Regions from separate parts of the Pseudomonas azerbaijanorientalis genome, predicted to be linked through region 2. Evidence: predicted binding sites of a transcription regulator. Region 2 holds the regulator's gene; the other holds the start of a gene.
The links. Region 2 encodes FliA, which starts transcription of late flagellar genes. Its sites were predicted from a motif close to CTAAAGTTTNNNNNNNNNNNGCCGNTAA; they were not measured.
Positions count from the first base shown of each region.

Region 1 (15,730 bases), 2.3 Mb from region 2:
CGTTTCGAGCGCTGCCTGCGGGGGCATCAATCCCGGGGCGGGGGCCTGCCCCAGTTGCGTGCGTTTCGGATCGACAAAGCGCGCGCCGGGAATGTGTCCCTCGGCGTAGCGGGCGGGACTGGTCAAGTCCACCAGAATCAGTTCGCGGGCGTCGAGGCGAGGGAGCAAGTCGCTCGGCTCGATCACCAGCGGCAAGCCAGAGAAGTCAGACATGTGAGGTCTCCAGAGCACAAAAGGGAGGATTGTAGCGCAGCCTTATTGGCCGCGGTGGCTAAAGCTGTGCAGGGCTTTTTCGATGCACTGCGCGGTTTTGCCGAAGGCCTGTACGGAAATTTCCGAAAACGGCCCGCCGCCCTGGTCCGCCACGACGATCATGATCACCCGGCCATTATTGACCAGCGAGCGCAGCAGCAGGTGTTCGCCGCTGAACTGCGAACGCAGGCTGTTGGGCAGCAGGGCCGAGAATTGCGCGTTGTTGGTCGGCGTCAGGCGGACCTGGGCCTGTTGCGCGAGCAGGCGTTGCAACACGTTGCTCTGGCTGACCACGAAGTTCAGCCCGGCTGCCTCCTTCGCCAGGCCGGCCGTCTGGTGCACACGAAGGTTGGCATGGGTACGGTCGGCCATCAGGATCATCACCCTACGCATGCCGCAGGCCACGAGGGCGTCCCGGGCGGCGATGGTCAAGTGCATGGCGTTGGTGAAGCGACTCGGCTCGACCAGCAATTCGGCGCATTGCTTGCGCCATTTCGCCAGATCTTCGGCAGTGGGTGCCGCGGCTGGTAGCAAACCTGCGTGGACACGGTTCATGCCCCACGGCCAGATCAGCGATTCGGCGGGGTGCCAGAGGTCGGGCATGGCGTGATGGCGCGCGCTGTTGGCGGCTTGCTGGTGCAGTTGTTGTTGCACCTCATCCATTGGCATTTGCAGGTAAAGGCTGGTCAGGTACTGCCAGCGTTCACTGTGCGGGCTGTCCCAGGCGTGTTGTGCCGACAGCGCCAGACCGTTGGCCAGCAGCACCGTATTGGCCGGTTGATTGAGCCAGCGGCGCAGGGTCGGATCGTCATCGAGGCGGTTCTGCTGGCGCAACGGGTGCTTGCTGTCTCGGGCGATGCGCAGGACTTTCACCAGCTCCCGCTGCTCGGTGAGCAATAGTCGATAGCCCTGTTGCACCCAGATCGGCAAGCGCCAGACCTCCACCAGCGCCTGGCCGATGTCCAGCAGGCGTACGCCAAACAGTTGCATTTCGACTTTACGTGCCGACTCACCTTTATGGATGACCCGCAGTTCCCAGTCTTCGAGCAGTTTTGGATGGGTCAGCGCCAAAGGCCACAGGGGCGAAAGAAACAGCAGGCTACCCCAGTGGATGTCCTGCCACAGGCGCGCCAGGCGACTGGCAAAAAAACCATTGGCCTGTTGCGTGGCGTGCTGGCTGATCATCTGCAGCTGACGCAAGGCTTTGGGGATTTCGGACTGGGGTTCGGCGGGCAGGCGAGCGAGCAGCTCTTCGGCGCGCTTCAAGCCGAGGCGATTGATCGCGATCTCGAGGTTTTCCGCCGGCTCGACCATGCCGCCGTGGGTGTGCCGGTTGGCTTCGCGAATCACGCTCAAGGCCAGGGCGGGGCTGCCTTGCATGAGGTCGGCGATATCGCGCAGCGAGCTGCGATTGTCGCGGATGGCCTTGCAGACCCGGTCGTAGCTGGCTTGCGGAACCGGCAGGCGCACGCCATCTAGCAGCTTGACCCAGCCTTCGAGCGTCGTCGGTTTTGGTGTTGGAACGTTCGTTTCGTTAACCATGGTGGGAGGCGATCATCGTCAACAATACCTGTGCCCGGAAGGGGTCAAATTAGCTTTTCGCCTGAACTGGCTATAGTCTGGCGCAGTTTTGCCGATAAGTAGAAGAAGAGATTTTTTAACTTCCGAATATGACCTTGAACCCGACTCAGTAAGTGCTCTCCTAACCTATGGCTAAAATTATCGGCATCATCGTCGTATTCGCGAGCGTGCTCGGCGGATACGTGCTTTCCCACGGCAAGATTGCCGCCCTGATCCAGCCTTTCGAGGTCATGATCATCGGTGGTGCAGCCCTCGGCGCCTTCTTGCAGGCCAACCCCGGCTACATGACGATGCACGTGCTCAAGAAGTCCCTGAGCATGTTCAGTTCGCGTTTCAACCACGCCTTTTACCTTGAAGTGCTGGGCCTGATCTACGAGATCCTCAACAAGAGCCGCCGCGAAGGCATGATGGCCATCGAAGGCGACATCGAAGATGCCGCCGCGAGCCCGATCTTCGCCAAGTACCCGACGGTCCTCAAGGACGAACGCATGACCGCGTTCATCTGTGATTACCTGCGCATCATGTCCTCCGGCAACATGGCCCCGCACGAGCTTGAAGGCCTGTTCGACATGGAGCTGTTCAGCCTAAAGGAAGACCTGGAGCACCCATCCCACGCGGTCAACGGCATCGCCGACGCCATGCCCGGTTTCGGTATCGTCGCGGCGGTACTGGGTATCGTGGTGACCATGGCCTCGCTGGGTGAGGGCGACCAGAAGTCCATCGGCCTGCACGTCGGTGCGGCACTGGTCGGTACCTTCTTCGGTATTCTCGCCGCCTACGGTTTCTTTGGCCCGCTGGCCCATTCCCTGGCCCACGATGCCAAGGAAGAGCTGAACGTCTACGAAGCCATCAAGGCCTCGCTGGTGGCTTCGGCTTCCGGCATGCCGCCATCGCTGGCCGTAGAGTTCGGGCGCAAGGTCCTGTACCCGGCGCACCGTCCAAGCTTCGCCGAGCTGGAACAAGCGGTTCGCGGTCGTTAAGTTATGGAAAATAATCAGCCGATAATCATCAAGCGCGTCAAGCGCATCGCTGGCGGGCATCACGGGGGCGCGTGGAAAATCGCCTTCGCCGACTTCGCCACGGCGATGATGGCGTTCTTCCTGGTGTTGTGGCTGCTGTCCACCGCCACGCCGGAACAGAAGATCGCCATCGCCGGTTACTTCAAGGACCCGATCGGCTTTTCCGAAAGCGGCACGCCGTACATCATCGATCTGGGCGGCACGCCGACCCTGGCGCCGGAAAACACCCTCAACCCCGAGGTGAAGTCCCAGCCGCAGCCGGACAAGGTCACCATCGATACCGACCAGGTCGAAGGCATGGCCGAGCAGGTCGAAAAAGAGCGCCTCGAGTTGTTGCTGCAGGAACTGCAGAACAAGGTCGAAGAAAACCCGCAGATGCAGAAGTTCAAGGACCAGATCCTGTTCGAAATCACTCAGGACGGCCTGCGTATCCAGATCATGGACGCGGAAAATCGCCCGATGTTCGACTCGGGCTCAGCTCGCTTGAAACCGTATTTCGAAGACATCCTGTTGGCCATGGCCGACACCATCAAGGCGGTGCCGAACAAGATCAGCATCAGCGGCCACACCGATGCCAAGCCATACACCGGCACCGGTGATTTCGGTAACTGGGAACTCTCGGCCAACCGTGCCAACGCCGCACGGCGTGCGCTGGTAGCGGGCAGCTATCCGGATGCACAGGTGGCGCGCGTGGTCGGTTATGCCTCGTCGGCGTTGTTCGATCGCGAGCATCCTTTCAACCCGGTCAACCGCCGTATCGACATCGTGGTGCTGACCAAGAAAGCCCAGCGGGCCATCGAAGGCTCGCAAGGCGCGGAGCCTGCTCCCGATGCGCCGCAAGGTTCGGCTGCACCAGGCGCAGCACCGACCGCACCGGTCGACCCGAACGCGTTGCCGGCGGACAAGGAACCACTGCCGGCCCACGAACTGCGCGAGCGTCTGAATCTGTTTGATGATCCGGCGCCGAAACCGGGTGAGCCAGCCAAACCGGCTGAACCGCCCAAGCAGTGACCGACAAAAAAGCCGACAGTGATGTCGGCTTTTTTGTGCGGCTTTCACTGGTTTGGAGGCCGCCAGGGGGCACGATCCCCTGTAGGAGCCCGCTTGCTGGCGATGGTCGTCAACGATAACGCGTGCTGTCTGAATCCACTCGGCGTACTGGAGTCCATCGCCAGCAAGCTGGCTCCTACAGATGATGGGTGAGAGAAATCCCGACCGGTCAAGAGGACGGATCGGGGAGCAGAGTGACTCAGAAGCCGCGGATGATTCGGGACTTAAGGTCGGAGTGGAAGCGATCCGCATTGGACTTGTTGACGCTGCGCACCGACTCGCTACCGGTCACCGAATCCAGTGCCATCGAGCGCTTGAGCGTCGCTTCGTTGCGATAGGCATCGATAAAGAAGTCGATGTCCCGGTCGCTGGTCAGCTTCGGCCATTTGTCCAGGTACAGCGGCAGCTCGGTCGGGCCGGTCTTGAACGAGCAGATGCGTCGGTTGGTGATGGTTGCCTCGCCGATTTCGAACGGCACCCACCAGGACAGCGCGGTTTTCTCCGAGACTACTGCCAGCAGGTGCGTGCATTCGCTGATGTTGCGGGTAATCACCCCGGTGATGTCGTCGGTGGTCTGGGATTCGGCATCCAGCACATCGAGGTAGGTCTTGATATTGGCCTGGATCAGGCGCCCGTTGATTTTGACCGCGTGGGCGCGGTCCATGTGGCGGTAGCTGATAAACACTGGCATCAGAAATGTCCCTTGATCGCGAGTTCGCGGTAATAGGCGCCGAGGGCGGTGAGGCGGCAGCCGGTGGAGTGGATGGCGGCGTAGTACATATGCTCGGCGTCCACCGGTTCGATGAGGCTGTGACGGTTGCACTTTTGCAACTGGGCGAAGACGTCGCCGTGCTCCGGGTTGAATTCAGGTTCGGTGGGCTCAAAGCTGGGGGCGAGGGGGTACACCGACTCCGCTTCGGCAAACCATTCGGGGAGTTTGCGCAGGATCTCCTTGGAGATCAGCGGCGACACTTCGCGCAGGGAAATGAACTGCGAGACGTTGGTCTTGAACACCGGGCGCTGTTCCCAGGCGTCGAGGGCATTGTCGACAAACGAATAGAGGCTGCCGGGTGTGATCTTGCCCAGGATGTTCGCTGCTCCGCCGTGCAGGGCCTGGAGCAATAGTCCGGTGAACACGCCGTGTTGCCCGCCCTCCATCGCCGGCTCTTCCTTTTTGCAGGCAGTCAGAATGGTCATGCCCTCGCCGACCACGCTGCCCTCACTGCGCAAGGCGCGCAGTTCGCCGGCCGAGCCGCTCTGGCAACAATCGAGGATGATCACTTTGTTTTTGATCTTCGTGGCCTTGCTCGCCCAGTTGAGAATGTCACTGAGGCGAATCCCGTCCTTGGCGCTCTTGTAATCCTGCGGGATCAACATGCCTTCGTCGGTGTCGGTGTCGAAGCTGCCGTGGCCGGCGAAATACAGCAGCGCGACATTGCAGTCCCCGGAAAACAGTTCGCGGATCTGGTCTTCGAGCTTTTCCCGGCTCAGGTAGTCCTCGGCGGAGGTCAGCACGATGTTCTTGAAGTTCGGATCGCCATTGGCGTCGGTCTTCAGCACGGAAGCCATGGCCATGGCGTCATTGCTGCAACCGCTCAGTCGCGAAACGTGGGTGTAGTCGTTGATGCCGATAAACAGTCCCTTGCGCATGGTTACACCGCCGTATGCTGGCGAATTGCGCTGATGATGCTGTTGGTGTTCCAGGCACACTCGGCATGTGCCGCCTCACGTACTACCGTGGAAATCCGCTCGGCGCCGAACGGTTTGATCGCAATGATCACCTTGCCCATGCGCTTGGCGATCTCGATTTCCTTGTTGATCCACTTGCTGTAGGTGGAGTACATCCCGGCCATGATCAATACCGCCGAACACGGACGGATCTTGTTTTCGATGGCCTCCTCAAGCTGTTTGTCGGTTTTCGCGCCGACAATCGGGTTGTCCGGTGGCACCGAAAAATTCTTGTAGGTGAAACCGGGCTTGGCGTTGAGCAGGCGCACGAGATTGTCGTGGGCGTCGGAGTAGTTCCATGAGTGGCTGATGAACAGATGGTAGGTTTGCATGGGTGTCCCTCGGTGTCGCTGGAGTGCGAAGAGGGTTTGAAACTAGGCGATTACAGGGCGGCTACAAGAGGTCGGCGCGGAAAGAGAAATGCCCTACAAGCGAGCGTGCGCACGTCTTACAGAAAGGTCTGACGTTTAAGCGGGGGAAGATCCAGCCGCCGACCACCCCGCGTAAGCCGGGCGGTCGGCACGTCTGTTTAGTAGCCGTTTTCCGGCAGGCTGGCGATGATCGAGCGGTAGCTGTTCATCCGTTGCTGCTGCACGCGGCCATCTTCAAGGGCCTTGAGCAGGGCGCAACCGGGTTCGCGGTCATGCTTGCAGTCGCGGAAGCGGCAGGTGCCCAGCAGGTCGTTGAACTCGATGAAGCCGGCTTCGACGTCGGCACGGCTGACGTGACCCAGGCCGAATTCGCGGATTCCCGGGGAGTCAATCAATTCACCGCCGCCGGGGAAGTGGAACAACCGCGCGGTGGTGGTGGTGTGGGTGCCCTGGCCGGACAGCTCGGACAGCGGGCCGACGCGGGTTTCGACATCCGGCAGCAGGCTGTTGACCAGCGACGACTTGCCGACACCGGACTGGCCGACGAACACGCTGATGCGTCCGTCCAGTTGCGCCTGCAACTGCTCCATACCATTACCGTGATGCGCCGACACTTCCAGCACCGGGTAACCGAGGGTGCGGTATACGGCGAGCAAGGCATTCAGCGCAGGGGCGTTGTTTTCGTCGATCAAGTCGAATTTGTTCAGCAGCAGCAGCGGCTTGATGCCCGCATGTTCGGCCGCCACCAGGTAGCGGTCGATCAGGTTGGCGTGGGGCTCGGGCAGCGGTGCAAACACGATGACGATCATGTCGACGTTGGCCGCCACCGGCTTGAGCTGACCACGGCTGTCCGGGCGGCACAGCTCGGTGTTGCGCGGCAGTTGCGCCACGATCACACCGATGCCCTGGTTGCCGGCGCGCCACACCACCTGATCACCGGTCACCAGCGCCGGCAGGTTCGCGCGCAGGTGGCAACGGAACACCTGGCCGGCCAGTTCGCCGTCGCGGGCCTCGACCTCGACCTGCACACCGAAGTGCGCGATCACCAGGCCGTGCTGTTCCGGGCCCAGATCGCCGCCCTCAAGTGCCTCGACAGCCGAGGACTCGCGTTTGGCGGCGCGGGCAGCGCGTTCGCCCTGAATCTTTTCGATGCGCCAGTTTTGGCGGCGATTGAGTTGGCGTTTGGCCATGGGTGTTCCGTATAAAGAATGCAGCGATTAGGTAAAACGGCCGCGAGTTTAGCACGCCCGGCCACCGGCCTAGGCTAAACTGCGCAGCATTGCTTAGGAGCCGAACATGCAAAATCCGCAGAACCTGATCTGGATCGACCTGGAAATGACCGGTCTGAACCCTGATACCGACGTCATTATCGAAATGGCCACCATCGTCACCGACAGTGACCTGAACACCCTGGCCGAAGGCCCGGTGATCGCCATTCACCACAGCGACGAAATCCTCGCCGGCATGGACGAGTGGAACACCCGTCAGCATGGTGGTTCCGGGCTGACCCAGCGGGTTCGCGATAGCCGTATCAGCATGGCCGAAGCCGAAGCCGAAACCATCGCCTTCCTGGAGAAGTGGGTGCCGAAGGGCAAATCGCCGATCTGCGGCAACAGCATTTGCCAGGACCGTCGCTTCCTTTATACCCACATGAAATCCCTGGAAAGCTATTTCCACTACCGCAACCTCGACGTGTCCACGCTCAAAGAGCTGGCGGCGCGCTGGGCACCGGACGTGCGTGACAGCTTCAAGAAGGGCAGCACCCACCTGGCGCTGGACGACATCCGCGAATCCATCGCCGAGTTGCAGCACTACCGCAAGCATTTCATCAAGTTCTAGTTCACGGTCGTCCGCTCCGGCCCCATCGCGAGCAAGCTCGCTCCCACAGGTACATCGCCGCCCCTTTGGGAGCGAGCTTGCTCGCGATGGCGTAGGCACAGTCGCCACCAGTGGTCTGGTAGCGCCCTCTTTTGGTGCTTGGGCGAAGTGGGTAGACTGCGCGCCTTTTCGCAAGGACCGCCACCATGTTGCTGATGCTCTACCTGATCGCCATCATCGCCGAAGCCATGACCGGCGCCCTGTCTGCCGGGCGTCGTGGCATGGACTGGTTTGGCGTGGTGCTGATCGCTTGCGTCACGGCGTTGGGAGGCGGCTCGGTGCGCGATGTGCTGCTCGGGCATTACCCGCTGACGTGGGTCAAACACCCGGAATACCTGGTGCTGACCACGGCTGCGGCAATGATTACCGTGTTCACGGCACGCTGGATGCGGCATTTGCGTTCACTGTTTCTGGTGCTCGATGCCATGGGACTGGTGGCCTTTACCCTGATCGGCTGCATCACCGCCCTGGAAATGGGCCATGGCATGTTGGTCGCGTCGGTCAGCGGCGTGATCACCGGAGTATTTGGCGGCATCCTGCGGGACATTTTCTGCAACGATATTCCGCTGATCTTCCGGCGTGAGCTGTATGCCAGCGTCTCGTTTGCGGCGGCGTGGTGCTACATGCTTTGTCTATACCTGAACTTGCCTGGGGAGCAGGCGATTCTGATCACCTTGTTCGGCGGTTTCCTGTTGCGCTTGTTGGCGATCCGTTTTCACTGGGAAATGCCCAAGTTCGTCTACAACGACGAGGCTTGACGCCCCGATCCCCTGTAGGAGCTGCCGCAGGCTGCGATCTTTTGATCTTAAAGATCAAGATCAAAAGATCGCAGCCTGCGGCAGCTCCTACACGAGGCCGTGTTGTTTCAGGGCCCACTCGACGTGTTCGCGGACCAGTTCGGACGGATGCTCGCGCCGCGCTTTCAACGCCTCCAGCACCGGGATCGTCGAAGGCGCATTGCCCAGGCCTACCGCCAGGTTGCGCAACCAGTTTTCGTAACCGGTCCGACGCAGCGGCGAGCCTTCGGTGCTGCTCAGGAATTTCTCCTCATCCCACATGAACAGTTCCGCCAGTTCGGCGTTATCCAGGTTGTGCCGCGGCTTGAAGTCGCTTTCACCGGACGGGCGGGCGAAGCGGTTCCAGGGGCAGACAATCTGGCAATCATCGCAACCGAACACCCGATTGCCGATCAGCGGCCGCAGGTCTTGCGGGATCGCGCCTTTGAGTTCGATGGTCAGGTAGGAAATGCAGCGCCGGGCATCCAGCACGTAAGGGCCGACGAAGGCATTGGTCGGACAGATGTCGAGGCAGGCACTGCAGCGACCGCAGTGTTCGGTGGCGTGGGGCGGGTCTACCGGCAGCGGCAAGTCAACGAACAGCTCGGCGAGGAAGAAATAACTGCCTGCCTTGCGATTCAACACCAGGGTGTTTTTGCCAATCCAGCCCAGGCCGGCCTGTTCGGCGATGGCTTTTTCCAGCACAGGTGCACTGTCGACAAAGGCACGGAAACCAAACGGGCCGATTTCTGCCTGAATCTTGTCCGCCAGTTGTTGCACGCGTTTGCGGATCAATTTGTGGTAGTCGCGACCCAGGGCATAACGCGAGACGTAGGCTTTTTCCGGCTGGGCGAGCATTTTCGCCATGTGGGTGTCGCCCGCCAGGTAGTCCATGCGCAGCGAAACCACGCGCAAAGTGCCGGGCACCAGCTCCTCCGGGTGTGAGCGTTTGCTGCCGTGGGCGCCCATGTAGTCCATTTCGCCGTGGTAGCCGGCGGCGAGCCAGCGCTCCAGGTGTTGCTCGTGCTCGCCCAGGTCGAGCCCGCTGATGCCGACTTGTTGAAAGCCCAGCTCGCGGCCCCAGTCCTTGATGGATTGGGCGAGGGCAGGCAGGTCTGTGGTAATAGCAGGCATGAGGCGAGAGAAACCGGAGCTGAGGTGCGTATAATTCTGCCAGACATCGGAGCCCGAAGACGCATGCCGCACACTAAAGATGAATTACCCGACGCGCTGTACAGTGCCGCGCAAGTGCGAGCACTCGACGCGAGCCTGATCGCCGCCGGCACACCGGGCTTCGAATTGATGCAGCGCGCGGCGCGGGCGACGTGGCGCGCGCTGGTGCGGCAATGGCCGACAGCGAATGAACTGACCGTACTCACCGGCCATGGCAACAACGCCGGGGACGGGTATCTGGTGGCCGTGTTGGCCCTGCGCGCAGGCTGGTCTGTCCGGGTATTGGCGGTGGGAGACCCGCAGCGCCTGCAGGGGGACGCGGCCTTGGCACATGCCGAGGCGGTGTCTGAAAAAGTGCTCATCGAGCCCTGGACCGCACAATCCGGATTGCGCGGCATCGTCCTGGATGCTTTGCTTGGCACCGGACTGAGCGGCGAGGTGCGTGAGCCGTATGCCGGTGCCGTCGCCGCGATCAATATGAGCGGGCTGCCGGTCGCGGCGGTGGATATTCCTTCAGGGCTGTGCGCCGATACCGGTCGTATCCTCGGCGTGGCGGTGCAGGCCGACCTGACAGTGACCTTCATCGGCTTGAAATTGGGATTGTTCACCGGGGAGGCGGCCGATGTGGTCGGCGAACTGCTGTTCAACGACTTGCACGCAGACCCACAGTTGATAGACGGCGCTGCTTTCACTGCCCGTCGCCTGAGCGCAGCTAATCTGCCGCGTCCAGCAGCGCGGGCGCCGGCTTCCCACAAAGGCAGATTCGGCCATGTGTTGCTGATCGGCGGCGATCGCGGGTTGGGTGGCGCGATTCTACTGAGCGCGCAAAGTGCGCTGCGCAGCGGTGCGGGCATGGTGTCGGTGGCGACCCGCAGCGAACATGTCGCGGCCGCACTGGCGCGGATCCCCGAGGCGATGGTGCTGGGCACTTCCTCGGCCAATCAGCTGATGAATTTGCTGCAAAAGGTTTCCGTGCTGGTTGTCGGTCCGGGGCTGGGGCAAGCGGGTTGGGGGCGCAGCTTGTTGTCGGCCGCCGCTAATGCACCGTTGCCGCAAGTCTGGGACGCCGATGCGCTGAACCTGCTGGCCGAGGAGCGTGTGAGTTTGCCCAGGGATTGCGTGATCACTCCGCATCCGGGCGAAGCGGCGCGTTTGCTCGGAATGAGTACGGCGCAGGTTCAAGCCGACCGGCCGGCAGCGGCCCATGCATTGAGCAAGAAATATTCGGCGGTCGCGGTGCTCAAGGGGGCCGGGAGCCTGATCGCCAGTCCCGACGGACGGCTGGCCGTCTGTCATCAGGGCCACCCGGCGATGGCTACTGCCGGTCTGGGCGATGTACTGGCCGGTTTGCTCGGTGCATTGCTGGCCCAGGGCATGGAACCCTTCGACGCGGCCTGCCTGGCGGTCTGGCTGCACGCCAATGCCGGCGAGCAACAAGGAAAATTCGGCCGTGGGCTGGCGGCCAGTGATCTGATTCCAGCCATTCGTCAGTTGTTGGAGGAGCAAGCACCGTGTCTGAAGTAACCCTGTACCTGGCCGATGAGCAGGCCATGAGCGACTTTGGCGCACGCATTGCCCGAATCACCCAAGGCCATGGCCTGATCTTCCTCGAGGGCAACCTGGGGATGGGCAAAACCACGTTGTCCCGAGGCATTATCCGCGGCCTGGGGCATGTCGGGGCAGTAAAAAGTCCGACCTTCACCCTGGTTGAGCCCTACGAGATTGGCGACATTCGCGCCTTCCATTTCGATTTGTACCGTCTGGTCGATCCGGAAGAGCTGGAGTTCCTCGGTATCCGCGACTATTTCGAAGACGATGCCCTGTGTCTGATCGAGTGGCCCGACAAAGGTGCAGGCTTTTTGCCAAAGCCGGACCTGACCATTACCATTAGCCCGCAAGACAGCGGGCGTTCGCTGAAAATTTTATCCCAGGGTTCGCGTGGCGAGGCCTGGTGTGCCGCTTTGGCATTGGAATCCAAATAAATGATGGGGTTAGGTATGCGCTTTCGCGCGTTGGTTGCTGCCGTAGGGGTGTTGTTTCTGGCGGTGACCGTCGACGCTGTGGCCGATTCGAAGGTCAACAGTGTTCGTCTGTGGCGGGCACCGGACAACACACGTCTGGTTTTTGACCTGACCGGCCCGGTGCAACACAGCGTCTTCACCCTGACCGCGCCGGATCGCCTGGTCATCGACATCAATGGTGCGACCCTCGGTGCGCCACTCAACGTCAACACGTCGAATACTCCGATTACCGCCATGCGCTCGGCTCAACGCACGCCGACCGACCTGCGGGTGGTCATCGATCTGAAAAAGGCGGTGACACCAAAAAGCTTTTCCCTGGCGCCGAACGCCCAGTACGGCAACCGCTTGGTGGTCGATCTGTTCGATAACGCCGCGGATGCCGCGCCTCCCCCAGCGCCGACACCAACTGTGGCCACGATGCCCGCCGTGCCGGTCACGCCTGTGGAGCCTGCAATCAAACTGCCGCCGGCCCCGGCCGGCAAACGCGACATCATCGTGGTGATCGACGCCGGACACGGTGGCGAAGACCCGGGCGCATCGGGTTCTCGCGGTCAGCGAGAGAAAGACGTGGTGTTGCAGATCGCCCGCGAATTGCAACGCCAGATCAACGGCATGAAAGGTTTCCGCGCCGAACTGACCCGTACCGGCGATTACTTCATTCCTTTGCGCGGCCGTACCGAAATTGCCCGCAAGAAAGGCGCCGACCTGTTCGTCTCGATCCATGCCGACGCCGCGCCTTCTACCGCCGCTTTCGGTGCCTCGGTATTTGCCCTGTCTGATCGTGGTGCGACCTCGGAGACGGCCCGCTGGCTGGCTGACAGCGAAAACCGTTCCGACCTGATCGGTGGTGCGGGCAACGTCAGCCTCGATGACAAGGACCGCATGCTCGCCGGCGTGCTGCTCGACCTGTCGATGACGGCATCCCTGACGTCCAGCCTGAACGTTGGCCAGAAGGTGCTGAGCAACATTGGCCGGGTCACGCCTCTGCACAAGCAGCGGGTCGAGCAGGCCGGGTTCATGGTGCTGAAGTCGCCGGATATTCCGTCGATCCTGGTGGAAACCGGATTTATCTCCAACGCCAACGAAGCCTCGAAACTGGCCGCGTCTGGCCACCAGCAGGCGCTGGCGCGTTCTATCAGCAGTGGCGTGCGCCAGTTCTTCCAGCAGAACCCGCCGCCGGGCACTTACATTGCCTGGCTGCGCGACTCCGGCAAGATCGTGCAGGGGCCACGTGACCACCGCGTCAACCCGGGCGAGACCCTGGCGATGATCGCCGTGCGTTATCAGGTGTCGCCCGCGGCCCTGCGCAGTGCCAACAACCTGTCGAGCGATGAGCTCAAGGTCGGTCAGCACCTGACCATTCCGGGCACTGAACTGGCGGCCAAAGAATGAATCAGGTCGTGAACAGCGGCGCTCGCATCGAGCTGCTCAGCCCGCGACTGGCGAACCAGATTGCCGCCGGTGAGGTGGTCGAACGCCCGGCTTCGGTGATCAAGGAGCTGCTGGAAAACAGCCTCGACTCCGGTGCCAGGCGCATCGACGTCGATGTGGAGCAGGGCGGCGTCAAATTGCTGCGGGTGCGCGACGACGGTAGCGGCATTTCCGCCGATGACCTGCCGCTGGCGCTGGCCCGTCACGCCACCAGCAAGATTCGCAACTTGGAAGACCTCGAGCAGGTCATGAGCCTGGGCTTTCGCGGTGAGGCCCTGGCATCGATCAGCTCCGTCGCGCGCCTGACCCTGACCTCCCGCACCCGCGACGCCGATCAGGCCTGGCAGGTCGAGACCGAAGGCCGTGACATGGCACCCCGCGTGCAGCCTGCGGCGCATCCGGTGGGCACCTCGGTTGAAGTGCGCGACCTGTTCTTCAACACGCCGGCACGACGCAAGTTTCTCAAGACCGAAAAAACCGAATTCGATCACCTGCAGGAAGTCATCAGGCGTCTGGCCCTGGCGCGCTTCGATGTGGCGTTCCATCTACGCCACAACGGCAAGACCATCCTCAGCCTGCACGAGGCCCATGATGATGCGGCCCGTGCCCGGCGCGTGGCGGCGATTTGCGGGCCGGGCTTCCTGGAACAGGCCCTGCCGATCGAAATCGAGCGCAACGGCCTGCATCTATGGGGCTGGGTCGGTCTGCCGACCTTCAACCGCAGCCAGGCCGACTTGCAGTATTTCTTCGTCAATGGCCGTGCCGTGCGCGACAAGCTGGTGGCCCACGCGGTACGCCAGGCCTATCGCGACGTGCTGTTCAACGGTCGGCACCCGACCTTCGTGCTGTTTTTCGAAGTCGATCCGACCGGGGTCGACGTCAATGTGCACCCGACCAAACACGAAGTGCGCTTCCGTGAAGGGCGCATGGTTCACGATTTCCTCTACGGTACCTTGCACCGTGCCTTGGGCGATGTGCGCCCCGATGATCATCTGGTGGCACCGGTTGCCACGGCCATCGTCCGGCCTACCGGCCTCGAAGCCGGTGAATTCGGGCCCCAGGGCGAAATGCGCCTGGCCGCCAATGCCCTGCTGGAACAGCCTCAGGCCCAGCCGTCGCTCAATGCACCGGCAGGTTCGGGTGCTGGCGCGGGTTATCAGTATCAATACACGCCGCGCCCGCAGTCCGGTGTTCCTGTCGCTGAAGCGCAGGCCGCCTACCGCGAGTTTTTTGCGCCGCTGCCCGAGGCCAATGCCGTCGCGCTACCGGCCGGGCAGGACGACATCCCGCCGCTGGGTTATGCGTTGGCCCAACTCAAGGGCATCTACATCCTTTCGGAAAACGCCCAGGGCCTGGTGCTGGTGGACATGCACGCTGCCCACGAGCGGATCATGTATGAGCGACTGAAGGTGGCGATGGCCAGCGAGGGCCTGAGTGGTCAGCCGTTGCTGGTGCCGGAGTCCCTGGCCGTCAGTCAGCGTGAAGCCGATTGCGCCGAGGAGCATGTCGCCTGGTTCCAGCGCCTGGGCTTTGAGTTGCAGCGCCTGGGCCCGGAAACCCTGGCCATCCGGCAGATTCCGGCACTGCTCAAGCAGGCCGAAGCCAACCGGCTGGTCGCGGACGTCCTGGCGGATCTGATGGAGTTCGGCACCAGCGACCGCATTCAGGCGCACCTGAACGAGTTGCTCGGGACCATGGCCTGCCACGGTGCGGTTCGGGCGAACCGGCGTCTGGCCCTGCCGGAAATGAATGCCCTGCTGCGTGACATGGAAAACACCGAGCGCAGCGGTCAATGCAACCATGGCCGACCGACTTGGACCCAACTGGGCCTGGACGATCTGGACAAACTGTTCTTGCGCGGTCGTTGATGAGCCAGCTCCCACCTGCGATTTTCCTGATGGGCCCGACCGCCGCCGGCAAGACCGACCTGGCCATTGAACTCACCAAGGTCCTGCCTTGCGAGTTGATCAGCGTCGATTCGGCGCTGGTCTACCGTGGCATGGACATCGGCACCGCCAAGCCTTCCAAAGAGCTGCTGGCACAATATCCGCACCGTCTGATCGATATTCTCGACCCGGCCGAGAGCTATTCGGCTGCGGATTTCCGCCGTGACGCCCTGCAAGCCATGGCCGAGATCACCGCGCGCGGAAAAATTCCGCTGCTGGTAGGCGGTACGATGCTCTATTACAAGGCTTTGGTTGAAGGCCTGGCGCAGATGCCGGCCGCCGACCCGCAAGTGCGCGCACAGATCGAGGAAGAGGCTGCACGCCTTGGCTGGCAAGCCCTGCACGACCAGTTGGCAGTGATCGACCCGGTTTCTGCCGCGCGTATTCATCCGAACGATCCGCAGCGTCTGAGTCGAGCACTGGAAGTTTATCGGGTAAGCGGTCAGAGCATGACTGCGCTACGCTTGCAACAATCTGCGCAAAGTACCGAAGCAGCCGCTTCGG
Region 1 covers NZ_CP077078.1:700,911-716,640, forward strand. The annotation lists gene KSS91_RS03050 (rhodanese-like domain-containing protein) at 1-213, opposite strand, end outside; gene KSS91_RS03055 (HDOD domain-containing protein) at 256-1,794, opposite strand; gene motA (flagellar motor stator protein MotA) at 1,962-2,813, shown strand; gene motB (flagellar motor protein MotB) at 2,817-3,863, shown strand; gene KSS91_RS03070 (toll/interleukin-1 receptor domain-containing protein) at 4,102-4,593, opposite strand; gene KSS91_RS03075 (caspase family protein) at 4,593-5,552, opposite strand; gene KSS91_RS03080 (TIR domain-containing protein) at 5,555-5,962, opposite strand; gene rsgA (small ribosomal subunit biogenesis GTPase RsgA) at 6,160-7,191, opposite strand; gene orn (oligoribonuclease) at 7,298-7,840, shown strand; gene KSS91_RS03095 (trimeric intracellular cation channel family protein) at 8,026-8,637, shown strand; gene queG (tRNA epoxyqueuosine(34) reductase QueG) at 8,725-9,789, opposite strand; gene KSS91_RS03105 (NAD(P)H-hydrate dehydratase) at 9,853-11,352, shown strand; gene tsaE (tRNA (adenosine(37)-N6)-threonylcarbamoyltransferase complex ATPase subunit type 1 TsaE) at 11,340-11,810, shown strand; gene KSS91_RS03115 (N-acetylmuramoyl-L-alanine amidase) at 11,811-13,241, shown strand; gene mutL (DNA mismatch repair endonuclease MutL) at 13,238-15,148, shown strand; gene miaA (tRNA (adenosine(37)-N6)-dimethylallyltransferase MiaA) at 15,148-15,730, shown strand, end outside.
Region 1: a site for FliA is predicted at 1,865-1,892, ahead of motA (flagellar motor stator protein MotA). Genes of this name have one in related genera too.

Region 2 (14,580 bases):
TTGTCCAGCTCGACCAGGATGAGCAATTCGTTGTTCTTGTTGCACACGCCTTGAATGAACTTGGCGGACTCTTCGTTACCCACGTTCGGCGCGGTTTCGATTTCCGACTGACGCAGGTAAACCACTTCGGCCACGCTGTCGACCATGATCCCGACAACCTGCTTGTCGGCTTCGATGATGACGATACGGGTGTTGTCGCTGATCTCGGCATTCATCAGGCCGAAGCGCTGGCGGGTGTCGATCACGGTGACGACGTTGCCGCGCAGGTTGATGATGCCCAGCACGTAGCTCGGGGCACCCGGGACCGGGGCGATTTCGGTGTAGCGCAGGACTTCCTGGACACGCATCACGTTGATGCCGTAGGTCTCGTTGTCCAGCTTGAAGGTGACCCATTGCAGGATCGGATCTTCGGAACCTTTTGCCGCCGTTGCCTTGTCATTCATACCCTGACCCCTCAAGAAACCGCCCTGGCGGTGTGTGTTCCGTGCAACGCCATCGAATGACGTCACCTGTTGTTTATTTGATGTTTGTCGGTTTGTGGTTCGGCTTGCTGCCGGACATGTGCTTTGCCCCGCCACTGGCGATCAACTCCGCCAGGGAGGCCACGTCGAGCAAGGCGCACATGTGTTCAATCACCGTGCCGGCGAGCCATGGCCGCTGGCCCCGGTGACTTCTCCATTTGATTTCATTCGGGTCCAGACGCAGCGAGCGGCTGACCTGATGCACCGCCAGGCCCCATTCATAGCCCTGGACCGAAATCACGTATTGCAGGCCCTGCTTGAAATCGTCGCGGTAACGGTCGGGCATGACCCAACGCGCGGTGTCGAGCACCTTGAGGTTGCCGGCCTGGCTCGGCAGGATGCCCAGGAACCACTCCGGCTGGCCGAACAACGGCGTCAGCTCGTGACCGGCCAGGGAATAGATCGACCCCAGGCACACCAGCGGCACCGCCAGGGTCAAGCCGGCGACATCGAACAACAGGCATTCGAAAGGCTCGGCGGCCCAGGACGGACGACCTTCGGTGTCCACCGGTGGCGGCGTATTGCTTGGTGGCAGGTGCACTTCGACGACGGGCGGCACAAGTACCTGAGGCTCCTCGATAACAGGAGTCTCCAGAACTTCGGCCTCTTCGATCGGAGCCACCAGGGTTTGCAACAAAGGCGCAATGGTCGATATCGGTGCCAGAACAGGTTCCGGTGCATCGATCACGACGATGGAAGTCCTGGCCAAAGGCGCAGTCACCGCAGTGGCTGCTACCGCGAATTGCTGCGCATCCCGGGCCTGTTCTTCGAGAACGGCAGCCTGGAACTCGTCCAGCACGCCTTGCTCTTCGACGACGCTCACCGCTTCGACAACCTCGGCCATCTCCTCGGTTGCGTCTTGCAGCAAGTTATCCAGATACGACTGCAACGCCAGTTGCGGGCGCGATGTTGTCTTTACCAGTCGATTCATGAGCGCTCACTTGTAGGAGCGAGCTTGCTCGCGATGAACCTGTGAGCGCCACGGGGTGCCAGGTTTCCCGCGTCATCGTTGACGTCCATCGCGAGCAGGCTCGCTCCTACAGGGATCGAGGTCATGTCACGCCACCTGCGCAACAAGTTGCGCTGCCAGCAGATGCTTGAGCAACGCACGGTAAGCGAGAACGCCACGACTCTTGCCGTCGAACTGCGAAGGCGTCAGCCCGGCACGGCTGGCATCGCGCAGGCGCGTGTCCACCGGGATATAGCCTTGCCAGATTTCCTCGGGGAATTTGTCGCGCAGCACGCGCAAGGTTCCGAGGGACGCCTGGGTGCGGCGGTCAAACAGGGTCGGCACGATGGTGAATGGCAATGCCTGCTTGCGCGAGCGGTTGATCATCGCCAGGGTGTTGACCATGCGCTCGAGGCCCTTGACCGCCAGGTGTTCGGTCTGCACCGGGATCACCAGTTGCTGGCTCGCCGCCAAGGCATTGACCATCAGCACGCCGAGCAAGGGCGGGCTGTCGATCACGGCGTAATCGAAGTCCTGCCACAGTTGCGCCAGGCTCTTGGCAATCACCAGGCCCAGACCGCTTTGCCCCGGCGACTGGCGCTCGAGGGTGGCCAGCGCAGTGCTGGACGGCAACAGGGAAATGCGTTCGTCGCTGGTCGACAGCAACAGTTGACCCGGCAGGCCTTGCGGCACGTTGCCCTTGTGCAGGAACAGATCGTAGTTGCTGTGTTCCAGGCTGTCGGGATCGTAGCCGAAGTAGCTGGTCATGGAGCCGTGGGGGTCGAGATCGACCACGACCACGCGCTTGCCCGCCTCGGCCAGCAACCCGGCTAAAGCGATGGAGGAAGTGGTTTTACCGACACCACCCTTTTGATTGGCGACTGCCCAGACTCTCATTCGGATTGTTCCTCCCGGCCGAACGGATCGGCCGAGAAATAGCTCAACGTGTTAATGCCGGTGACGGAGAATTGACGGCGTTCTCTCGTACCGGCGACTTGACCGGGGTCGGTGCAGTTTGTGTGCCAGCACGCTTCAATGCGGCATCCGGTTGCGCATGGGCGGTTCCGGTGCCGGTGAGGCTGCGGCGAACATCGAGGTTGCGCGACACCACCAGCACCACGCGACGGTTGCGTGCGCGGCCTTCGGCGGTGGCGTTGTTGGCCACCGGCTGAAACTCGCCGTAGCCCACCGACGCCAGGCGACCGGGGTTCACCCCCTGCATCGCCAGCATGCGCACAATGCTGGCCGAGCGGGCCGAGGACAGCTCCCAGTTGGTCGGATACTGCGCGGTGCGGATCGGTTGATCGTCGGTGAAACCTTCGACATGGATCGGGTTGTCGAACGGCTTCAGGATCGCTGCGACCCTGTCGATGATGCTGAACGCGATGTCGCTGGGCATGGCATCGCCGCTGCCGAACAACAGGCTGGAATTGAGCTCGATCTCGACCCACAACTCGTTGCCGCGCACGGTCATCTGGTTGGAGCTGATCAGGTCACCGAACGCCGCGCTGATGTCGTCGGCGATGCTCTTGAGCGGATCGCTGGCGCCGGAGACACCGGCATCGACCTGGTCACTGTCCTTGACCAGCGGCTTGGCCGGGGTCACGGTCTTCGGCCGCTCGTCACCAATGGGGATCGGCTTGAGCGAACGATCGGAATCGGTGAAGACCCCGACCAGCGCCTCGGAAATGACCTTGTACTTGCCTTCGTTGATCGAAGAGATGGAGTACATCACCACGAAAAAGGCGAACAGCAAGGTGATGAAGTCCGCGTAGGACACCAGCCAGCGTTCGTGGTTGACGTGTTCTTCATGCTGGCGACGACGTGCCATGATCCATGTCTCCCATCAATCCATGAAGCCCTGAAGCTTCAACTCGATGGAACGAGGGTTTTCACCTTCGGCGATCGACAGCAGCCCTTCCAGCAACATTTCGCGATAACGCGACTGGCGCAGCGCGATGGCTTTGAGTTTGGCGGCAATCGGCAGCAGCACCAGGTTGGCACTGGCCACGCCGTAGATGGTGGCGACGAAGGCCACGGCGATGCCGTTACCCAGTTGCGACGGATCACCCAGGTTGCCCATGACGTGAATCAGGCCCATCACCGCACCGATGATGCCGATGGTCGGCGCGTAACCGCCCATGCTTTCGAAGACCTTGGCCGCTTCGATATCGCGGCTTTCCTGGGTGTAGAAATCCACTTCCAGAATGCTGCGGATCGCTTCCGGCTCGGCGCCGTCGACCAGCAGTTGCAGGCCTTTGCGGGCGTAATTGTCAGGCTCGGCGTCGGCGATGCCTTCAAGCCCCAGCAAACCTTCCTTGCGAGCGGTCAGGCTCCAGTTCACCACGCGGTCGATGCCACCGGCCAGGTCGACGCGCGGCGGGAACAGGATCCAGGCGAGGATCTGCATGGCGCGCTTGAAGGCGCTCATCGGTGATTGCAGCAGCGCCGCGCCGATGGTTCCGCCGAGCACGATCAACGCTGCCGGGCCGTTGGCCAGGGCGCCCAGATGACCGCCTTCAAGGTAGTTGCCGCCGATGATCGCGACAAAGGCCATGATGATGCCGATCAGGCTTAGAACATCCATCAGATACAGGCCTCGACCAGGTGCTTGCCAATGTCGTCGAGGCTGTACACCGCGTCGGCCAGTTCAGCTTTGACAATGGCCATCGGCATGCCGTAGATCACGCAACTGGCTTCGTCCTGCGCCCAGATCGAACTGCCGCCCTGCTTGAGCAGGCGCGCGCCTTCGCGGCCATCGGCGCCCATGCCGGTCAGGACGACCGCCAGAACTTTGTCACCGTAGGACTTGGCTGCCGAACCGAAGGTGATGTCCACGCACGGCTTGTAATTGAGACGCTCGTCACCCGGGAGGATTTTCACCGCGCCGCGACCGTCGATCATCATCTGCTTGCCACCCGGCGCCAGCAGCGCCAGGCCCGGACGCAGGATGTCACCATCCTCGGCTTCCTTGACGCTGATGCGGCAGAGCTTGTCCAGGCGCTCGGCGAAGGCCTTGGTGAAGGCGGCCGGCATGTGCTGGACCAGCACGATCGGGGCCGGGAAGTTGGCCGGCAATTGGGTCAACACCCGTTGCAGGGCCACCGGGCCACCAGTGGACGTACCGATGGCCACCAGTTTGTAGTTTTTGCGTTTTGGCGCGGGCGACGACGTAGCGGGTGCATGCGCACGCGCCGGAATCGGTGCCGGTGCCGGACGCGCGGGCGCGCTGCTGGCAAAACTGCCCACGCTGGAAGGCGCAGGCGTCTGCGCTGGCGCAGCGACAGGCGCCGGAGCGCTGTAGTGACTGACACGACGATTACTGCGCGAAATGCTGAGAATCTTCTCGCACAGCAGTTGCTTGACCTTCTCGGGGTTGCGCGAGATGTCTTCGAAATTCTTCGGCAGGAAGTCCACGGCGCCGGCATCCAGCGCATCGAGGGTGACCCGGGCGCCTTCATGGGTCAGTGAGGAGAACATCAGGACCGGGGTCGGGCAGCGTTGCATGATGTGCCGCACGGCAGTGATGCCGTCCATCATCGGCATCTCGTAGTCCATGGTGATCACGTCGGGCTTGAGGGCCAGCGCCTGATCGATCGCCTCTTTGCCGTTGGTCGCCGTACCGACGACCTGGATATTGGAATCCGCTGAAAGAATTTCCGAGACGCGGCGGCGGAAAAACCCCGAATCGTCCACCACCAGGACTTTGACTGCCATAAACACTCCATTAGATGGAGCGAGGCCAGGCGCCCCGCTCCAGCAGAATCAAATACGCCGGGTGGCGTAACGCTTGAGCATGCTCGGAACATCGAGAATCAGCGCGATGCGGCCGTCACCGGTAATGGTGGCGCCGGACATGCCCGGCGTTCCCTGGAGCATTTTGCCCAATGGCTTGATGACCACTTCTTCCTGGCCCACCAGTTGATCGACGACAAAGCCGATTCGCTGTGTGCCCACCGAAAGGATCACCACATGGCCCTCGCGCTGCTCTTCGTGAGCGGCGGAGCTGACCAGCCAGCGTTTGAGGTAGAACAATGGCAACGCCTTGTCCCGCACGATCACCACTTCCTGGCCGTCCACGACGTTGGTGGTCGACAGGTCGAGGTGGAAGATCTCGTTGACGTTCACCAGCGGGAACGCAAACGCCTGGTTGCCGAGCATGACCATCAGCGTCGGCATGATCGCCAGGGTCAGCGGCACCTTGATGACGATCTTCGAACCCTGGCCCTTGGCCGAGTAGATGTTGATCGAACCGTTGAGCTGGGAAATCTTGGTTTTCACCACGTCCATGCCCACGCCGCGACCCGACACGTCGGAGATCTCGGTCTTGGTCGAGAAACCCGGGGCGAAGATCAGGTTGTAGCACTCGGTGTCGCTCAGTCGATCGGCCGCATCCTTGTCCATCACGCCGCGTTTCACCGCGATGGAACGCAGGACATTCGGGTCCATGCCTTTACCGTCATCGGAGATCGACAGCAGGATGTGATCGCCTTCCTGCTCGGCCGCCAGAATCACCTTGCCGCCACGGGCCTTGCCCGAGGCTTCGCGTTCTTCCGGCGACTCGATGCCGTGGTCGACCGCGTTGCGCACCAAGTGGACCAGCGGGTCGGCCAGGGCCTCGACGAGGTTTTTGTCGAGGTCGGTTTCTTCGCCGACCAGCTCCAGGTTGATCTCTTTCTTGAGCTGGCGAGCCAGGTCGCGAACCAGGCGCGGGAAGCGCCCAAAAACTTTCTTGATCGGTTGCATCCGGGTCTTCATGACCGCGGTTTGCAGGTCGGCGGTGACCACGTCGAGGTTCGATACAGCCTTGGACATGGCTTCGTCGCCACTGTTGAGACCCAGGCGGACCAAGCGGTTACGTACCAACACCAGCTCGCCGACCATGTTCATGATCTCGTCCAGACGCGCGGTATCGACCCGTACGGTGGTCTCGGCTTCGCTCGCCGGCTTTTCCGCCGGTGGCGCGGCCGGGGCGCGGGCAGCAGCCGGTGCAGCGGCGGCCGGGGCCTCGGCTTTTGGCTCGGGGGCCTTGGCCACAGGTTTGGGCGCCACAGCCTTGGCTGCCGGTGCCGGTGCCGCAACTGCAGCGCTCGAACCATTGGCCGCCGTCGCGGTGCCGACTTCGCTGAACTTGCCTTTGCCATGCAATTCGTCGAGCAGCGCTTCGAACTCGTGATCGGAAATCAGATCGCTGCCAGCCGCCACCGCGCTTGGGGCAGCAGGTGCAGGCACCGAAGCAATGGCGGACTCCAGTGCCTCGACAGCAAAGTTGCCCTTGCCATGCAACTGGTCGAGCAGTGCTTCAAATTCGTCGTCCGTAATATCGGAACTGTCGCCCGGCGCTTTCGGTGCTTCTGGCGCAGCCGGAGCCTGCGCAATCGCATCGACGGCAAACTGGCCTTTACCGTGCAACTGATCGAGCAACGACTCGAACTCGGCATCGGTGATTTCGTCGCTTGCAGGTGCTTCGCTTGCAGGTGCGTGGGCAACCGCCGGCGCCTCGGCCTGTGCCTTGACGGCATTGAGCGAGTCCAGCAATTGCTCGAATTCGTTATCGGTAATATCGCCGGAATCGGCTTCAGCCACCGGCGCTTCAACCACGGCGGCGACAGGTGCAGTAACCTCTTCGTCAGCCGATTGCGGCTCGGCCAGACGGGCCAGCGCCGCCAGCAGTTCAGGTGTCGCAGCCGTGATCGGGCTGCGCTCGCGGACTTCGCTGAACATGCCGTTCACCGCGTCCAGCGCTTCGAGAACCACGTCCATCAGTTCCGAGTCGACGCGACGCTCACCCTTGCGCAGGATGTCGAACACGTTCTCGGCGATGTGACAGCACTCCACCAGTTCGTTGAGCTGGAGGAAGCCGGCGCCCCCTTTTACAGTGTGAAAACCGCGAAAAATTGCATTGAGCAAATCCGCATCATCCGGACGGCTTTCCAGCTCGACCAGTTGCTCGGACAGTTGCTCTAGAATCTCGCCGGCCTCAACCAGGAAATCCTGAAGGATCTCTTCATCGGCGCCGAAGCTCATCAGGGGGGGTGCTCCTAACAGGTCTAAAAACCCAAAATACCTAAAATTCTAAAATCCCAGGCTGGATAGCAAATCGTCCACATCGTCCTGACCGGACACAACGTCTTCTCTTTTATCGGCATGAATCTGCGGACCTTCACCCTGAGAGAGATGTTTTTGTGGATCTTTTTGCGCAAGCATCGCTTCACGGTCATGTTCGATGCCCGCAAAGCGGTCCACCTGACTGGCCATCAGCACGAGCTTGAGCAGGTTGCTTTCAACTTCGGTGACCAGTTGGGTCACACGCTTGATCACTTGCCCCGTGAGGTCCTGGTAATCCTGGGCGAGCAGGATGTCGTTGAGGTTGCCCGACACCGCGCGATTGTCCGTGCCGCTGCGTGCCAGGAAGCCGTCGACCCGACGGGCCAGTTCACGAAACTCTTCGGCACCGACTTCACGACGCATGAAGCGCCCCCAGTCCGTGCTCAAGGCCTGGGCTTCGTCCGCCAGGCTGTTGACCAGCGGCGTGGCATTTTCCACCAGATCCATGGTGCGGTTGGCCGCCGCCTCGGTCAGCTTGACCACATAGCCCAGGCGCTCGGTGGCGTCGGTGATCTGCGACACTTCTTCGGCTTGCGGCATGTGCGGGTCAATCTGGAAATTGACGATCGCGCTATGCAGTTCGCGAGTGAGCTTGCCCACTTCCTGATACAGGCCGCGGTCTCGGGTCTGGTTGAGCTCATGGATCAATTGCACCGCGTCGCCGAACTTGCCTTTTTCAAGGCTCTCGACCAATTCGACGGCGTGTTTTTTCAGGGTCGATTCAAAGTCGCCCAATGAAGTTTCGTTATTGCCCATAGCTCCCCCGTGGCGCACTCATCAACCGATGCGTTCGAAAATCTTCTCGATTTTTTCTTTCAACGCCTGGGCCGTGAAGGGCTTGACCACATAGCCGTTAACGCCGGCCTGGGCCGCTTCGATGATCTGCTCACGCTTGGCTTCAGCGGTCACCATCAGCACCGGCAGGTGCTTGAGCTTTTCATCGGCACGCACGTGACGCAGCAGATCGATGCCAGTCATACCTGGCATGTTCCAGTCCGTTACCAGAAAGTCGATGCTTCCGCTGTTGAGCACCGGAATGGCGGTAGTGCCATCGTCGGCCTCGACGGTGTTGGTGAACCCAAGGTCACGCAGCAGGTTCTTGATGATCCGCCGCATCGTTGAGAAGTCATCAACGATGAGGATTTTCATGTTCTTGTCCAATTCGACCTCCAAGCAGTCTTAAACGCGCCCAGCACCTGGACGCGCCATTTCAATCAATCCGGCAAAGCACTCAATGACTGTCTGGAGCACAACAGATCGGGACCGGCGCAGCTCAACACCACACCAGCCTCTTTCGCAGTGTCCCCACACTGCCTTCAGCGCGCTCGCCACTCCCCCAAACGCCCCCGCAAGCGGGCCGCGCACTGGCTGTGTAACTGGCTGACCCGCGATTCGCTGACCCCCAGGACCTCACCGATTTCCTTGAGGTTCAACTCTTCGTCGTAGTACAGCGCCAACACCAGTCGCTCACGCTCCGGCAAATTGGCAATCGCATCCGCCAGCGCAGCCTGGAAGCGTTCATCTTCCAGATCGCGTGACGGCTCGGTATGAGCACTCGCGCCATCCTCGTGCAGCCCTTCGTGTTCGCCGTCCTGCAACAGATCGTCGAAACTGAATAACCGGCTGCCCAGGGTGTCGTTCAAAATTCCGTAGTAATCGTCGAGACTCAATTGGAGTTCGGCCGCAACTTCGTGATCTTTAGCGTCACGGCCGGTTTTCGCTTCAATCGAGCGAATGGCGTCGCTGACCATGCGCGTATTGCGGTGGACCGAACGTGGCGCCCAATCCCCCTTGCGCACTTCATCGAGCATGGCGCCGCGGATTCGAATGCCCGCGTACGTCTCGAAACTGGCGCCTTTGCTGGCGTCATATTTGGTCGATACCTCAAGCAGGCCGATCATCCCGGCCTGGATCAGGTCTTCGACCTGGACACTGGCCGGCAAACGCGCCAGCAAGTGGTAAGCAATGCGTTTAACCAGCGGCGCGTAACGCTCGATCAGCTCGTACTGCGCATCACGAGCCGATTTTTTGTAGAGGTTGTAACCGCTGGCTGTCATAGAACAGGTCCTGCTGTTTGCTGCACTAGACGCTCGACGAAAAACTCCAGGTGCCCGCGCGGGTTGGCAGGCAGCGGCCAGGTATCGACCTTCTGCGCGATGGCCTTGAACGCCAGCGAGCACTTGGAACGCGGGAAGGCCTCGTAGACGGCGCGCTGCTTCTGCACAGCCTTGCGCACGCTTTCGTCGTAGGGCACCGCGCCGACGTATTGTAGGGCGACGTCGAGGAAGCGATCCGTGACCTTGGTCAACTTGGCGAACAGGTTGCGCCCTTCCTGCGGGCTCTGGGCCATGTTGGCCAGGACGCGGAAGCGGTTCATGCCGTAGTCGCGATTGAGCAACTTGATCAAGGCGTAGGCATCGGTAATCGAGGTCGGCTCGTCGCACACCACCAGCAGCACTTCCTGGGCTGCACGAACGAAGCTGACGACCGACTCACCAATGCCCGCAGCGGTGTCGATCACCAATACGTCGAGGTTGTCGCCGATATCACTGAAGGCCTGGATAAGGCCCGCGTGTTGCGCAGGACTCAGATGCACCATGCTCTGAGTGCCGGATGCGGCCGGAACGATACGGATGCCGCCAGGTCCCTGCAGCAGTACATCGCGCAGTTCGCAGCGGCCCTCGATCACGTCGGCCAGGGTACGTTTGGGTGTCAGGCCCAGCAGAACGTCGACGTTCGCCAGTCCCAGGTCGGCGTCCAGCAGCATGACGCGCCGGCCAAGCTCAGCCAAAGCCAGGGACAAGTTCACTGACACGTTAGTTTTCCCGACGCCACCTTTGCCGCCGGTCACCGCGATCACCTGTACGGGATGCATGCTGCCCATGTTATTTCTTTACCTTGTCTTGCATAGACGGAGGCCACATTACTGGCTGCGCGTTCACAAACGGAACAATGCATGGCAGACCATCGATGTAGGTACAAAAACGATTCATTATTACCTCAGCCAACCTGCTTGGTCGGGCTGTGGTAGATGTCAGCGAACATGTCAGCCATGGCTTCTTCGCTGGGTTCTTCCTGCATTTGCACACTGACGGCGCGACTGACCAACTGATGACGGCGCGGCAGATGGAGATCATCCGGAATCCGCGGGCCATCGGTCAGGTACGCCACTGGCAGCTCATGACTGATGGCCAGGCTCAACACCTCGCCCAGGCTTGCCGTTTCATCCAGTTTAGTCAGGATGCAGCCGGCAAGCCCGCAACGCTTGTAACTGTGATAAGCGGCAGTTAGAACCTGTTTCTGGCTGGTGGTTGCCAGGACCAGATAATTTTTTGAGCGGATGCCACGACCGGCCAGGCTTTCGAGCTGCATGCGCAGGGCCGGGTCGCTGGCCTGCAGGCCGGCGGTATCGATCAGCACCACGCGCTTGCGCAGCAATGGATCGAGCGCCTGCACCAGGGACTGGCCCGGATCGACGTGGGTCACCGGCACATTGAGAATGCGCCCCAGGGTCTTGAGTTGCTCCTGGGCACCGATGCGGAAGCTGTCCATGCTCACCAGCGCAATGTTCTGCGCGCCGTACTTGAGCACGTAACGGGCAGCCAGCTTGGCCAGGGTGGTGGTCTTGCCCATGCCGGCTGGGCCGACCATGGCGATGACTCCGCCCTCTTCCAGCGGCTCGACTTCCGGGGTAACGATCATGCGCGCCAGGTGTGCCAGCAACATGCGCCAGGCCTGACGAGGCTCCTGGATTTCGCTGATCAGTGCCAGCAGGTCTCGAGACAGCGGGCCAGACAGGCCAATGCGTTGCAGGCGACGCCATAGGTTGGCCTGATCCGGACGGCTGCCTTGCAGCTGGTTCCAGGCCAGGGACCCGAGTTGTACTTCCATGAGTTCGCGCAGGCTGTTGAGCTCGGAGCGCATCGAGTCGAACGCACGCGGGTCCACGCCACCGGACGCTGGTACAGCAGCCGGTGCGGGGCGACGAGGTTGGTCATACGTAGGTTCGATCAGCGGCTCGGCTGCGGTGAGCGGCAAACCGGCGAACAACTGGCGGTTGGTCGCATTGTCGCTCTCGCCATCGCCACGCAGGCTCAATTCGGCCTGGGCGGTGACGATCCGCGACTGAGTCTTGCGCAGCTCGTCTTCAAGCTCCATGTTCGGAACACGCGGCGCCAGCGCCGACAACTTGTAATCCAGCGCAGCCGTCAGCTCGACGCCCCCGGCAATCCGGCGGTTGCCGATAATGGCTGCATCAGCGCCCAGCTCATCGCGAACCAGCTTCATGGCCTGACGCATATCGGCGGCGAAAAAACGCTTAACTTGCATAAACCACTACCTCAGCCGTTGGGCCCTACTGTCGCAACGATGGTCACTTGCTTGTTGTCAGGGATTTCCTGGTAAGCCAACACGTGCAAACCCGGGACTGCGAGTCGGCCGAATCGCGAGAGCATCGCGCGAACCGGACCGGCCACCAGCAGAATCACCGGCTGACCTTGCATCTCCTGGCGCTGCGCCGCGTCGATCAGCGAGCGTTGCAGTTTCTCAGCCATGCTTGGCTCCAGCAGAACGCCCTCTTCCGAGCCTTGTCCTGCCTTTTGCAGACTATTGAGCAATATCTGTTCCAACCTTGGCTCCAGCGTGATAACTGGCAGCTGCGACTCAGTGCCTACAATGCTTTGGACGATTGCGCGGGAGACGCCAACCCGCACGGCAGCCACCAGCGCGGCGGTATCTTGACTCTTGGCGGCATTGTTGGCGATGGCCTCGGCAATGCTGCGGATATCGCGAACCGGCACTTGCTCGGCCAACAGCGCTTGCAGCACCTTGAGCAGTTGCGACAGCGAAACCACGCCCGGCACCAGCTCCTCAGCCAGTTTCGGCGAGCTTTTGGCCAGCAATTGCATGAGTTGCTGCACTTCTTCGTGACCGATCAGTTCACTGGAATGCTTGTAGAGTATCTGGTTCAAGTGGGTAGCCACTACTGTACTGGCATCGACCACCGTGTAACCGAGGGATTGCGCCTGGGTACGCTGGCTGATTTCGATCCAGACCGCCTCCAGGCCGAAAGCCGGATCTTTGGCGGTAATGCCGTTGAGCGTGCCGTAGACCTGCCCCGGGTTGATCGCCAGCTCGCGATCCGGGTAAATCTCCGCTTCCGCCAGGATCACCCCCATCAGGGTCAGGCGATAGGCACTCGGCGCCAGGTCGAGGTTGTCGCGGATATGCACGGTCGGCATCAGGAAGCCCAGATCCTGGGACAGCTTCTTGCGCACCCCCTTGATCCGCGCCAGCAACTGACCGCCCTGGTTGCGGTCCACCAGCGGAATCAGGCGATAGCCCACTTCCAGGCCGATCATGTCGATGGGCGTCACGTCATCCCAGCCAAGCTCCTTGGTTTCCTGGGCACGGGCCGGCGACGGCAGCAGCTCCTGCTGGCGCTTGACCTCTTGCAGGGCCTGAACCTTGGCGACGTTCTGCTTTTTCCAGAACAGGTAGGCGCCACCGGCCGCCAGGGCCGCCATGCTCAGGAACGAGAAGTGCGGCATGCCGGGCACCAGGCCCATGACCGCCATCAAGCCTGCCGCCACCGCCAGCGCCTTGGGCGAGGCGAACATCTGGCGATTGATCTGTTTGCCCATGTCTTCCGAACCGGACGCACGGGTCACCATGATCGCCGCTGCTGTCGATAACAACAGTGATGGCAATTGCGCCACCAAACCGTCACCGATGGTCAACAGCGCATACACCTTGCCGGCATCGCCGAAAGTCATGCCGTGCTGGAAGATACCGACTGCCATGCCACCGATCAGGTTGATGAACAGGATCAACAGGCCGGCAATGGCGTCACCACGGACGAATTTGCTGGCACCGTCCATGGAACCGTAGAACTCGGCTTCCTGGGCGACTTCCGAGCGGCGGGCCTTTGCCTGGGCCTGATCGATCAGGCCGGCGTTGAGGTCGGCGTCGATCGCCATTTGCTTGCCGGGCATCGCATCGAGGGTGAAACGCGCGCTCACCTCGGAGATCCGCCCCGCACCCTTGGTCACCACGACGAAGTTGATGATCATCAGGATCGCGAAGACCACGATACCGACCACGTAGTTACCGCCGATCACCACTTCACCGAACGCCTGGATCACCTTGCCGGCGGCTGCGTGACCGTCCTGGCCGTGGAGCATCACCACCCGCGTGGAGGCCACGTTCAATGCCAGGCGCAACAGCGTCGCCACCAGCAAAATGGTCGGAAACACCGCGAAATCCAGCGGGCGCAAGGCGTAGACGCACACCAGCAGCACGACGATGGACAGGGCAATGTTGAAGGTGAAGAACACGTCGAGCAGGAACGGCGGCACCGGCAACATCATCATCGCCAGCATGACCAGCAGCAACAGCGGCACGCCCAGATTGCCCCGACTGAGGTCGGCAATGTTGCTGCGGGCACTGTTGATTAACTGAGAGCGATCCACCGGTTTTCCCCGTTCCTTTAAAGCAAACTTTTGACGCCTGAAGCAGGCGCAGGGCGGCTACTGCAAGAAGCTTTCCAACTTTTGCAAAGGGAGAAATAGAGCGATTTTTCAGTGGGATATGTGCTGCCTGGGCTGACGTCATCGCGGGCAAGCCACGCTCCCACAAGTTATCGCCGAACCTGTGGGAGCGGGCTTGCCCGCGAAGGGGCCATCAGCGACAGCGCTAGACTCAGGAATCGCGGCGCAAATCCGGCGGAATCGGCAGGTCATCCTTGAGCGGATCCGGTCGTTTGCCCTTGCCCGCCCGGTACTGTCGAATCTGATAGACGTAGGCCAGTACCTGCGCGACCGCCAGATAAAGCCCGCCGGGGATTTCCTGCTCCAGTTCGGTGGAGTAATAAATCGAGCGCGCCAGCGCCGGTGACTCCAGCAGCAGGATCTCGTTGGCCGCGGCGATCTCGCGGATCTTCAGGGCCAGGAAGTCGTTACCCTTGGCCAGCAATACCGGCGCACTGCCCTTCTCCGGATCGTA
Region 2 covers NZ_CP077078.1:4,673,007-4,687,586, forward strand. The annotation lists gene KSS91_RS20820 (chemotaxis protein CheW) at 1-443, opposite strand, end outside; gene KSS91_RS20825 (CheW domain-containing protein) at 517-1,452, opposite strand; gene KSS91_RS20830 (ParA family protein) at 1,579-2,367, opposite strand; gene motD (flagellar motor protein MotD) at 2,411-3,301, opposite strand; gene KSS91_RS20840 (flagellar motor protein) at 3,317-4,057, opposite strand; gene KSS91_RS20845 (protein-glutamate methylesterase/protein-glutamine glutaminase) at 4,057-5,187, opposite strand; gene KSS91_RS20850 (chemotaxis protein CheA) at 5,236-7,497, opposite strand; gene KSS91_RS20855 (protein phosphatase CheZ) at 7,546-8,334, opposite strand; gene KSS91_RS20860 (chemotaxis response regulator CheY) at 8,356-8,727, opposite strand; gene fliA (RNA polymerase sigma factor FliA) at 8,895-9,635, opposite strand; gene fleN (flagellar synthesis regulator FleN) at 9,632-10,462, opposite strand; gene flhF (flagellar biosynthesis GTPase FlhF) at 10,579-11,907, opposite strand; gene flhA (flagellar biosynthesis protein FlhA) at 11,919-14,048, opposite strand; gene flhB (flagellar biosynthesis protein FlhB) at 14,278-14,580, opposite strand, start outside.